One region of the Oceanisphaera avium genome, then DNA from elsewhere that is predicted to be linked to it. Evidence: predicted binding sites of a transcription regulator. Region 1 holds the regulator's gene; each other region holds the start of a gene.
The links. The regulator NrdR, encoded in region 1, represses ribonucleotide reductase genes. The targets are predictions, from matches to a motif close to CACNNTATANNGTG.
Positions count from the first base shown of each region.

Region 1 (4,270 bases):
AAGGATATCGCGAAAACATAACAAGCTTATTTTACGTAAAGATAAATAAGTACGCGAAGCCGAGTTGCAGGGCTAGGCCATTTCTTTGCTTAAGGGTAAACTAATGCGAAATTTTTAATATCCCCCATGAGTCAGGAGAGACAATGTTAACCCGCGACATGAATATTGCCGATTATGATCCCCAGTTATGGCAAGCCGTGTGCGATGAAACTCAGCGCCAAGAAGAGCACATAGAGTTAATCGCTTCAGAAAACTACACCAGCCCTCGCGTCATGGAAGCTCAGGGCTCTCAGCTGACCAATAAATACGCCGAAGGTTACCCCGGTCGTCGCTTTTATGGCGGCTGCGAATATGTAGATATCGTTGAGCAATTAGCGATTGATCGTGCCAAAGAATTATTTGGCGCCACATACGCTAACGTCCAGCCTCACTCTGGCTCACAAGCCAACTCGGCGGTATTTATGGCCTTGGTTAAGCCAGGCGACACTGTGATGGGCATGAACTTAGCCCACGGTGGTCATTTAACCCATGGCTCTCCTGCTAACTTCTCAGGAAAAATGTATAACATCATCCCCTACGGCATTAACGAAGCGGGTGAGATTGATTATGATGAAATGGAGCGCTTAGCGCTTGAGCATAAGCCAAAGATGATTATTGGTGGTTTCTCGGCATTTTCTGGCATCGTTGATTGGGCGCGCATGCGTGAAATTGCCGATAAAATTGATGCTTGGTTTATGGTGGACATGGCCCACGTGGCGGGCATGATTGCCACCGGTCATTATCCAAGCCCAATTAAGCATGCGCATGTGGTTACTACTACTACCCATAAAACCTTGGCCGGCCCTCGTGGCGGTTTGGTGTTATCTGCAGAAAATAATGAAGAGCTAGAAAAAAAGCTTAACTCTGCAGTATTCCCAGGTGGTCAAGGCGGCCCCTTAATGCACGTGATTGCCGGCAAAGCGGTGGCTTTTAAAGAAGCCATGGAGCCAGAATTCAAGGTGTATCAAGGCAATGTATTGAAAAATGCCCAAGCCATGGCCGATGAATTCATTAAGCGCGGTTATAAAGTGGTGTCAGGTGGTACTCATAACCACTTGTTCCTACTCGACTTAATTGACAAAGACATCACAGGAAAAGACGCTGATGCCGCCTTGGGTAAAGCCTTTATCACAGTTAATAAAAATGCTGTTCCTAACGATCCTCGCTCACCGTTTGTAACTTCTGGGATCCGTATTGGCACGCCAGCCGTTACTCGTCGTGGTTTTAATGAAGACGATGTGCGCCAATTAGCCGGTTGGATTTGTGATGTGTTAGATAACATCAATGATGATGCTGCGATTGCTGCTGTGAAAGAGCAAGTTCAAGAGATCTGTCGTCGCCACCCTGTTTATGCTTAAGCTCAGTCTTGAGGATGAGTGATGTAGTAAACGGGGCCTTAGGGTCCCGTTTTTATTGGTGACCACGCGCTTTTATTATTTAAGCTGCATTGTGATGCTGAGAATTTAAGCTAGCTTAGGAGGCGTTATGTATTGTCCCTTTTGTCATGCCACCGACACTAAAGTGATTGACTCACGCTTAGTGGGCGAGGGCTTACAAGTGCGTCGGCGACGGGAATGCCACAGCTGTAAAGAGCGCTTTACTACCTTTGAAACCGCCGAATTGGTTATGCCGCGTATTATTAAAACCAATGGCATGCGCGAGCCCTTTAATGAAGAAAAATTAGAAGCAGGAATGCAGCGCGCCTTAGAAAAGCGCCCCGTAAGCATAGAGGCCATTGAGCAGTCAGTGATCCGTATTATGTCGCAACTGCGCGCCACGGGAGAGCGAGAAGTAAAGTCTGAGCTGATTGGCAATCTAGTAATGGAAGAGTTAAAGCTACTTGATAAAGTAGCCTATATTCGCTTTGCTTCTGTGTATCGCTGCTTTGAAGATTTACGTGAATTTGGCGAAGAGATCGCCCGTTTGGAGCAATAAGTGTTTAGTGCCCAAGATGCCCGTTGGATGGCCCGCGCCATCGCCCTTGCACGCCGAGGGTGTTATACCACCAGTCCAAACCCCGCCGTGGGCTGTGTCATTGTTAAGCATGATCGGTTACTAGGAGAAGATATGCTGCTTGGTGAGGGCTGTCATCGCCAAGCCGGGGGTCCTCATGCCGAAGTATTTGCTCTGCGCCAAGCCGGTGCCCGCGCAGAGGGCGCCACCGCTTATGTGACGCTAGAGCCTTGTGCTCATACCGGGCGCACGCCGCCTTGTGCTAAAGCGCTGATTGATGCCAAAGTAGCGCGCGTGGTCGTGGCGTGTGTAGATGCAAATCCTCAAGTGGCAGGGAAAGGCCTGGCTATGCTAGAAGCGGCGGGCATTATGGCTCAAGCAGGGCTAATGGCTGAAGAAGCACAGACGCTTAATACGGGGTTTATGCACCGTATGCGCACTGGTTTGCCCTATGTCACCCTCAAATTAGCGGCTAGCTTAGATGGGCGCACCGCATTGGCCAATGGCCAAAGTAAATGGATAACCGGCCCCCATGCGCGGCGTGATGTACAACGCCACCGCGCCTTAAGTTGCGCTATTTTATCGGGTGCCGATACCGTAATAATGGATAATGCCAGCTTAAATGTGCGTTGGAGTGAACTGCCTGCCAGTGTGGCATCAGATTATGGCGAGCCCGAAGGTTTTGGTTCGTCAACAGCACCGACCCTTCGCCAACCGCTGCGCGTTATTATTGATACAAGAAATCGCCTCACGCCTTCACTTAAGCTATTTAGTTTGCCCGGCCCCATTTTATTGTTGCGCAGCCACGCAAGTGGGGATTTTAATGAACAAGTAGAAGAGTGCGTATTGCCCTTAGCGCCCGACGGTAAATTAGACTTAAGCGCCTTGATGCAAGAGTTGGGGCGTCGACAAATCAATCACTTGTGGGTAGAGGCGGGCGCGCAACTAGCAGGTGCCTTATTAGGGCAGCAATTAGTCCATGAGCTTATCTTGTATCAAGCACCTAAGCTGATGGGCAATAGTGCGCGCGGCTTATTTAATTTAGCGCCCTTAACCGACATGAGCCAAGTAATTGACTTAGAATGGCAAGATGTGCGTTTTATTGGTAATGATTTAAAACTGAGTGCCCATATTCGCTACCACATTGAGCCTTAATAAATAAGTGTTAATAAAGACTCAAAACTAAGGTTTACCAGGCACTAGGGAGCGGGTCACTTTTGAGGGCTACCTAACAGTAACCTTAAGCCGTTGGCTTTATGATGCGCGCAAACGGTGAGCGCTCGCCTTTAAGGTGCGCTTCCCTGTATGAAGATAAGAGAGGAATCCATGGCCTTAAGTAGCACCCAAGATATTATTGACGATATTCGCCAAGGCAAAATGGTCATCTTAATGGATGACGAAGACCGAGAAAATGAAGGCGACTTGATCATGGCCTCGCACCATGTCCGCCCCGACGACATTAATTTTATGGCTAAATATGGGCGCGGTTTAATTTGTTTAACGCTCACCGAAGCTCGATGCCGCCAGCTGAACATTCCTCAAATGGTGAGTCGTAATACTGAACAGTTTTCGACCGCTTTTACCGTCTCTATTGAGGCGGCGTCTGGCGTGACCACAGGAATTTCTGCCGCCGATCGTGCGCGCACTGTGCAAGCGGCGGTAGCACCCGACGCTAAGCCCTCCGACTTAGTCCAGCCTGGGCATATCTTTCCACTTAAAGCACAAAATGGCGGCGTATTAACCCGTGCCGGCCATACAGAAGCGGGCTGTGATTTAGCACGCTTGGCAGGTCTTGAGCCTTCAGCGGTGATTGTGGAGATCTTAAATGAAGATGGCACCATGGCCCGTCGCCCAGATCTAGAAGTCTTTGCCGAACAACACGGTATTAAATTGGGCACCATTGCTGATTTAATTGAATACCGTAATCAGCATGAAACCACCATAGAGCAAGTGGCTCGCTGCACCTTGCCTACCGAATTTGGCGAGTTTGAGTTAATCACCTTTAGAGACACCATTGATAACCAAGTGCACTTTGCCCTAAAAAAGGGTGACATTGAACCTAATAAAGCGACCTTGGTGCGCGTGCATATTCATGATGTGTTTACCGATATTTTAATGACTGACCGCTTATCGGCGCGCACTTGGCCCTTAGCTAAGTCGATGCAACGCATTGCCGATGAGGGGGGTGTGTTAGTGATATTAGGCCAAGAACAAGCGCCCGATCAGCTACTTTCAGTGGTGCGCCAATTTGAAGCTGTGGACAAAGGCGAGCAAGCAG
Region 1 covers NZ_CP021376.1:1,452,868-1,457,137, reverse strand. Annotated here, with positions in the region: gene glyA (serine hydroxymethyltransferase) at 144-1,397, shown strand; gene nrdR (transcriptional regulator NrdR) at 1,525-1,974, shown strand; gene ribD (bifunctional diaminohydroxyphosphoribosylaminopyrimidine deaminase/5-amino-6-(5-phosphoribosylamino)uracil reductase RibD) at 1,975-3,147, shown strand; gene ribBA (bifunctional 3,4-dihydroxy-2-butanone-4-phosphate synthase/GTP cyclohydrolase II) at 3,319-4,270, shown strand, end outside.

Region 2 (4,270 bases), 710 kb from region 1:
TTATCTCAATAGGGACCTCAGGCAACGTCTATCCAGCGGCCGGCTTAGTGCATGAGGCCGCCATGCACCATGCCCATACCTTAGAAATTAATCTCGAGCCCAGCCACGGCAAAAGCCATTTTGCCGAGCATATCTATGGCCTAGCTACGGTGGAAGTAGTGAAGTATGTGGAGCAATTATTAAGCCAATAAAAAGCCAGACGATGGCTGGCTTTTTAGGTAAGGGTTAACGATTAAAATTGCTCAGCACTTGCTGCCTGCCACAGCTCGGCATAAGAGGCGGGAATATCCTCACCGAGGAGCTGCTTAGGCAATAAAGTATCGACAGACAATATAAATGGCTGCGCTCTGGCATATTCTTGGCGGTGATAAATCATTGCAGGAGTTAACTTATCGGGATGATCTAATCCCATTGCGCCCACTAACTCCCTAAATGCATTTAAGGTATTAGTATGGTAATGGCTGACCGCTATGCCTTTTTCATCTACCTTAATCGCTTTATTACGACTAGGATCTTGGGTGGTGACACCGGTTGGGCATTCATTAGTATGACAACGCCGCGCTTGTATACAGCCTAATGAAAACATAAAGGGGCGCGCCGCATTAAACATATCCGCACCTAATGCTGACTTTAAAACTAAATCAAAGCCCAGCGCCACCTTACCGCTGGCTATTAAGCGAATATGCTCTCTTAGGCCTACCCCAATTAGACATTGATTTACAAAGGGCAGCGCCTCATTAATATAATTTCCTAAACTGTCCGAAAACTCTTGGGGTGCCGCACCTGTGCCACCTTCAGCGCCATCAATGGTAATAAAGTCAGGCAAAATACCTGTTTCTAACATTGCTTTACAAATACTTAAAAACTCAGAGCGTTTTCCTAAACACATCTTAAAGCCTACTGGCTTACCGCCCGATAGTGCGCGTAATTGCTCTACAAACTTCAATAAACCAATGGGCGTGCTAAATTCACTATGACTCGGTGGTGACACACAGTCTTTACCCAATTGAATAAGGCGGGTATCGGCGATTTCTGGCGTTATTTTACTGGCTAATAACAAGCCGCCATGAGCCGGCTTAGCGCCTTGGCTAAGCTTAAGTTCAATCATTTTTACTTGCTTAAGTTGCGCTTTTTCTGCGAATAAATCAGGGGAAAAACGCCCCTCAGGGGTACGACAACCAAAGTAAGCCGTCCCAATCTGCCAGATCAAATCACCATTGTGCTCTAAATGATAAGGGCTAATGCTGCCCTCACCGGTGTTATGCGCAAATCCACCGCGCGCGGCCCCTAAATTAAGAGCTGAAACCGCCGGCGCCGACAGCGCACCAAAGCTCATGGCCGAAATATTTAATCGCGAGGCTAAATAAGGCTGGCTGCACTGCGGGCCGCCAACCTTAATGCGCAGCACCTCACTGGGCACTTCTTTAGGGGCTAAGCTGTGTTCGGCGTAATTAAAACCCGGCGCATCAAAATCATACAGGGTGCCAAAAGGGGAAGCATCGGATTTATTAGCGGCTCTGTGCTCGATTAAAGTGCGTTGCATGCGATTAAAAGGGCGGCCACTAAATTCTGACTCAAAAAAATATTGGCGTAATTCGGGGCGGATAAATTCCAGTAAGTAGCGTAAGTGGCCGATCACTGGGTAATTATTTAATACGTTAGTTGAAGAGCTAAGATCTCTGACTCCAACAATCGTTAATGCCACACCCAGGATTAATAAATACAAACTCGGTGGCCAGTAAATAGTGGCAACAGCTAACAAACTTAAAATAATAATAGATAGTGTAATAAAATGCGTGCGATACATACCAATCCCTATAGTTATGCGCGAAGTTTTTAGTTTGCGTACTTTAATAACGCCCTGCAAGATGTAATTGTTAACGTTTTTTCAACTTAGTTATAACCCGCTCTATAGCTTGCTGCTTTCAGCGTAGCGCATCGCGCCTGCATCGTAATGATATTGCGTTATTTTCTAGCGTGTTATTTGCCAACATTTCCTCATGTTAAGCACGATCCTTAAGCAAAAATCTTAAAAAACACCCTAAATTTTTATCTCTCACACCGAGCAGGGCTGAAATCTCGCTCCCTGTGTGGCTTATAGCGTTGCAGGTTAGTGAGTGTTTAATCTACAAAAAACGCGCATTTTTAAGCTGAAAATTGAGTCTTACAAGCAGCATTTGCTTGATTTAGATCAATCCTGCAAAAAACAGTAGGTCTATGGTGATCACCACATTTAGTGCTTAATAAATTATTAAACACAATATATGGGGTTTTGAGATGGTTTTGCATTACAGCCATGAGCAGATAGTGTGGCAAGAAGTCCCGGGAGAAACCTCTCTCGCTTACACCATCTCCGGTTGTCCGGTGGGATGTAAGGGATGCCATAGCGTAGATACTTGGCCTAAAGGCAGTGGGCAAGCCCTAACTCAAGACTATTTATTAGCGCGACTGATGCTGTATCAAGACTTGATTAGCTGCGTGCTGTTTTTAGGAGGCGAATGGCAACCTCATGCACTCTTACCCTTATTGCGCTTGGCTAAGGAGAAAGGGTTAAAAACTTGCCTCTACACTGGCTTAGACACGGTTTCTGGCGAGCTGCAAGCAGAGCTGGATTATCTTAAGACGGGTCCTTGGATCGCCGCCTTAGGCGGGCTTGATAGCCCTAATACCAACCAGCGCTTTGTCCACCTCGCCAGTGGAGCATGTTTAAACCAGCACTTTTGGCGAGCGCCATAACCGTTTCGCCGCTGTCATTAACGAGAGAGAAATTATGTTACGACTTACCGAAGGGCAAATTGATAATAAGTTGCAATTTATTCAAGACTATTTGCAGGCTGAGAATGCTGCCGATGGCTCTAAGATGGATGCTAACGCTAATGTGACTCAAAAAAACGTGGCCACATTAGAAACAGAATTAATGAAAGACTTTTTTGTACAAGTTAATCGCGCCCAAGTGAGTAACAAAATAAGTGCGCTGTTTGGGGAGGACTTGGCTGCCGAGTATGTACGCCAAATTGAAGACCATGAAATTTATGTCCACGATGAGACCAGCTTAAAGCCTTATTGTGTGTCAGTGACTATGTATCCTTTTTTACGAGATGGTCTGACTAAGCTTGGCGGCGAGTCTCAAGGTCCTAAACACTTAGAATCATTTTGCGGCACCTTCGTGAACTTTGTGTTTGCGGTCAGTGCTCAATTTGCCGGCGCGGTCGCGACCGTTGAATTTTTAACTTATTTTGATTATTTTGCGCGCCGTGATTATGGCGACGATTATCTCAATACCCATCCTAAGCACATTGCTAATCACTTACAGCATGTCGTGTATGCACTGAATCAGCCTGCAGCGGCGCGCGGTTACCAAAGTGTATTTTGGAATATCTCACTGTACGACCGTTATTATTTTGACAGTATGTTTGGCGAGTTTGTGTTCCCTGACTTCACCAAGCCGAGCTGGTCAAGTGTTGCCCAGTTACAAAACTTCTTTCTTGATTGGTTTAATGACGAGCGCAGTAAAACCATTCTCACTTTCCCAGTGGTCACGGCCGCTATGCTAACTCACGAAAACGAGTGCAAAGACCAAGTGTTTGCCAAAGAAATGGCCGACCATATGGCCAAAGGCAGCTCGTTTTTTGTCTACTTATCTGATAACGCCGACTCGCTTGCATCTTGCTGTCGGTTGCGCAGTGAAATTGCCGACAACACCTTTTCCTATACGCTGGGTGCCGGCGGCGTGGCAACTGGCTCTATTAATGTGATTACCATTAACATGAATCGCTTAGTACAAGATGGCCGAGACTTAGCGGTGGAGCTTCGTAAAATCCATCAATATCAAGTGGCCTATCGCCACCTTATGGAGGATTACTTAGCGGCGGGCTTACTCACAGTATACGAGGCAGGCTTTATTAGTTTAGATAAGCAATTTTTAACCATTGGTATTAATGGCATGGCCGAGGCGGCGGAGTCCCAAGGCATTAGTGTGGGTAACAATGCCCCCTATAAAGACTTTGTGCGCCGGCATTTAAAGGTGATTTATGATGCTAACAAGCTAGCTAAAGCTGAGTTTGGCTACATGTTTAATACTGAATTTGTACCCGCTGAAAACTTAGGCGTTAAAAATGCCCAGTGGGATGCCAATGATGGCTATTTAGTGTCTCGCGATTGTTATAACTCTTATTTTTATATCGTTGAAGATGAAGAGACCAATGCGCTTGATAAGTTTATGTTGCATGGGAGAGAGCTAATAGACTATCTCGATGGCGGCTCGGCACTG
Region 2 covers NZ_CP021376.1:740,267-744,536, forward strand. Annotated here, with positions in the region: gene cobB (Sir2 family NAD+-dependent deacetylase) at 1-191, shown strand, start outside; gene CBP12_RS03345 (FMN-binding glutamate synthase family protein) at 233-1,807, opposite strand; gene nrdG (anaerobic ribonucleoside-triphosphate reductase activating protein) at 2,278-2,736, shown strand; gene nrdD (anaerobic ribonucleoside-triphosphate reductase) at 2,771-4,270, shown strand, end outside.
Region 2: nrdG (anaerobic ribonucleoside-triphosphate reductase activating protein) is a predicted target of NrdR. The motif match lies at 2,257-2,270, and genes of this name have one in related genera.

Region 3 (4,270 bases), 1.1 Mb from region 1:
CTTCTTCTGGACGCCAGAAAAAAGACAGCTGTTTTTCGATTAGCTTTTCAAAGATATCGTATTTTTGTTGATCATAACGCGCCACGTTCACTGAATTGCCAAGAAACATTGGCTCTAACATGGCGTCGTTTTGTAATTGACTAAAGGTGGTGTAAGACATGTTGTTGATCCCCGCAAAGGAAGGCAAGGTAGCCCTTGCCTCACTCATTAAATTTTACAAGCGCCACCGGCACAATCATCTTCTTGCATATCGTTTTGCGCATCGGCCGCACCATCGCGAGTATTGTGGTAATACAGCGTTTTTAAACCGAACTTGTAAGCGGTGAGCAAGTCTTTTAGCAACTGCTTCATTGGCACACGGCCACCCTCAAAGCGAGCGGGATCGTAGCTAGTGTTAGCAGAAATGGCTTGGTCGACAAATTTTTGCATCACGCCCACTAAGTGCAAGTAGCCGTCATTACCGCCCATTTGCCACAGCAACTCATACTTATCTTTTAGCTGTTCATACTCAGGCACCACTTGCTTTAAAATGCCATCTTTAGAGGCTTTGACCGACACTAAACCGCGCGGTGGCTCTATGCCATTTGTCGCATTAGAGATCTGGCTGGAAGTTTCTGAGGGCATAAGTGCAGTCAGAGTACTGTTACGCAAGCCTGAAGTTTTAATTTGCTCGCGCAAACTTTCCCAGTCTAAATGCAGCGGCTCTTGGCAAAGCGCATCTAGGTCTTTCTTATAAGTATCAATGGGCAAGATGCCTTGGGCGTAGGTGGTCTCATTAAATAAAGGACAAGCACCAAACTCTTCGGCTAATTTTGCTGAGGCTTTTAATAAATAATATTGAATGGCTTCAAAGGTGCGATGAGTTAAGCCAAGCGCACTGCCGTCTGAGTATTTAACGCCATGTTTAGCCAAGTAGTAGGCGTAGTTAATGACGCCTATGCCGAGGGTACGGCGATTCATAGAACCGTTTTTGGCTGCGAGTAATGGATAGTCCTGATAATCCAATAAGGCATCTAGCGCGCGTACTGCCAAATCGGCTAAGCCTTCTAATTCATTCAAGTCCTCAATGGCACCCAGGTTAAAAGCAGACAAAGTACAAAGCGCGATTTCACCCTCATCGTCGTTCACATCGGTCAACGGCTTAGTCGGCAAGGCAATTTCTAAGCACAAGTTACTTTGGCGGATCGGTGCCACTGTGGAGTCAAACGGGCTGTGCGTGTTGCAGTGATCCACGTTTTGAATGTAGATGCGCCCGGTGCCCGCCCGCTCTTGCATCATGAGTGAGAACAAGTCCACGGCCTTGACGCTGCGCTTTCTAATGGCAGGGTCTTGCTCATATTGGGTATAGAGCGCTTCAAATTTAGCTTGGTCTTCAAAAAATGCGTCATATAAGCCAGGCGCGTCTGATGGCGAGAACAAGGTAATATCGCCGCCTTTAATTAAGCGCTGATACATAAGACGGTTAATTTGCACGCCGTAGTCCATGTGGCGCACGCGGTTTTCTTCCACGCCGCGGTTGTTTTTCAAGACCAACAAAGACTCTACTTCTAAGTGCCACATTGGGTAGAACAAAGTGGCCGCACCGCCGCGTACGCCGCCTTGCGAGCAGCATTTTACGGCCGTTTGAAAGTGCTTATAAAAGGGAATACAACCAGTATGAAAAGCTTCTCCGCCCCGAATAGGACTCCCTAACGCTCGAATACGACCGGCGTTAATGCCAATGCCGGCACGCTGAGAGACGTAACGCACAATCGCACTTGAGGTGGCATTAATAGAGTCTAAGCTGTCACCACACTCAATCAGTACGCAAGAGCTAAACTGGCGTGTTGGGGTGCGTACCCCGGCCATGATGGGCGTGGGTAGCGACACCTTAAACTGCGAGGTGGCATCATAAAAGCGCGTGATATAGCCCAAGCGGGTGTCTTTGGGATACTTAGAGAATAAGCAAGCAGCCACCAGCATATATAAGAACTGGGGGCTTTCGTAAATATCGCCATTGATGCGGTTTTGCACCAAGTATTTGCCTTCAAGCTGCTTAACCGCGGCATAAGAGAAGGTGAGGTCGCGATCATGAACAATATAATCATTAAGAACATTAAATTCTTCACGGCTAAAGTCGGCTAAGATATGTTGGTCATATTTGCCTGCTTCGGTGAGCTTAGTGACATGATCGTAAAAATGCGGCGGCGTAAAACGTCCGTAGGCTTTTTTGCGTAAATGAAATACCGCTAAGCGGGCGGCCAGATATTGATAATCGGGGGTGTCTTCCGAGATCAAGTCGGCCGCGGCTTTAATAATGGTCTCATGAATATCTTCGGTACGAATACCGTCGTAAAACTGAATGTGTGAGCGCAGCTCAACTTGAGACACGGACACATTATCCAGCCCCTCTGCTGCCCAGTCGAGTACACGGTGGATCTTATCCAGATCAATTGGTTCTTTAGCGCCCGAACGTTTAGTGACCAGCAGACTTTTATTCATAAGTGAGTTCTTCTCCGTGGTAGCAAGTTGTGTGGCAAACAGCGGGTCTGCAACGCAGACGAGCTAACAGAATCAAATACACAATATAGTGTGTTTGATTTAGCCTTAAAGCACAACATCTAGTTGTAGGGGTTGGTGGTAGGCACAATATAGAGTGTTAATGATTTTTTCTCAAGGCAAGATAAAGCCGCGCCCCTGTGGATAATCTGTGATTATCCTGCCTTGGGTGGGTGAGCGCTAACGTCTACCCCTTGAGGAGGCTGGCGTTAGCGAATGCTTGGTGTTTTTATGTTCGCCAAGAAAGATTTTTTTAAATATTTGGCTTGCAAAAAAAAGGAATAGGGAGTTTGTGGCTTCTTTCAGCGCTTGCTGGGGAGAGCTTCTTTTAGCCAATGAAATAAGTCACTCACGCAGGCCATGGTATAGTCTGCTCCCCAGTCGTTGGGGTCTTCTCCTGCTGATACATACCCCCACGTCGCGGCGATGGTCGTCATGCCCGCGGCGCGTCCTGCTTCAATATCTCGTTTATGATCGCCAATATACACACATTGCCCAGGAGCCAGTGATAATTGCTCGGCCGCAAATAGTAAAGGGGCAGGGTGAGGTTTTTTAAACGCTAAGGTATCGGCGCTAACGGTAATGCCACAGCGCTCAAAAAGCGGCAGTTCAGCGAGCAGTGGGAGGGTGAGCATCGCCGGTTTATTGGTGACAATGCCCCACGCTAACTCGCGATGGTTAAGCCAGTGGATTAATTCACTGATGCCAGCATAGGGGCGAGTATGGTGACAAAGATGCAGGCGATAAAAAGCCAGCATTTGTTGGCGCAACGCCTCAATGCCATGGTGCTCCAGCAAAGACTGAGGAATACCGGCGCGTAATAAAGCATAAGAGCCGTCTGAGGTGGTGCATTGCAACACCTCATTCGAGAGGGTGGCTAGCCCTAAGCTTTGAATAACATGATTGGCGGCCGCACCCATGTCGGCAGCGGTATCGAGTAAGGTGCCGTCTAAGTCAAATAATACGCCGCCAAGGATCATGTTATTTATCCTGTGCAGAGGGGGTGTTTTCTAATAGCAGCGTGTTTAATACGCCTGGTTCGGCGTCAGGCTTAACGGCGTGGACCATGTAGTTTACATCCGCATCAGTGCTTAATTTAAAATCAGCCATTAAGGGGCGATACACCACTCCCTTAATATCTTTCACAATTAAGCCAGCGGCTTCGATATAGCGGCACAACTCAGCGGGCGTAATAAATTTCTTATGATCGTGCGTGCCTTTTGGCACCATCTTAAACACATGCTCGGCGGCGGCAATCATCATTAACCACGATTTAGGATTACGATTAATGGTAGAAAACACTAGGGTTGCACCGGGTTTGGCAAGATCACTACAGGCTTGCACCACGGAAGCCGGCGAGGGCACATGCTCCAGCATTTCCATGCAGGTCACCACCTCAAATTCAGCCGGCAGCTCCAGTGCCACTTGCTCGGCGGTGCTTTGGCGATAATTAACACTGACTCCTGCCTCTAGCGCATGTAAGCGCGCCACTGCGAGTGGCTCTTTGCCCATGTCTACACCGGTGACCTCTGCGCCTTGGCGGGCCATGCTTTCACTTAAAATGCCGCCCCCGCAGCCAATGTCGATGGTTTTTTTACCGAACAGACCGGCGGCTTTATCGCTAATCCAATTTAAACGCAGTGGATTGAGTTGGTGTAGCGGCTTAAAATCGCCGTCTAAGTCCCACCAGCGAGAAGCCATGGCGTCAAATTTTTCAATTTCTTGTTGATCT
Region 3 covers NZ_CP021376.1:396,529-400,798, forward strand. Annotated here, with positions in the region: gene nrdB (class Ia ribonucleoside-diphosphate reductase subunit beta) at 1-160, opposite strand, end outside; gene nrdA (class 1a ribonucleoside-diphosphate reductase subunit alpha) at 208-2,481, opposite strand; gene CBP12_RS01860 (HAD family hydrolase) at 2,841-3,518, opposite strand; gene ubiG (bifunctional 2-polyprenyl-6-hydroxyphenol methylase/3-demethylubiquinol 3-O-methyltransferase UbiG) at 3,520-4,270, opposite strand, start outside.
Region 3: nrdA (class 1a ribonucleoside-diphosphate reductase subunit alpha) is a predicted target of NrdR. The motif match lies at 2,625-2,638, and genes of this name have one in related genera.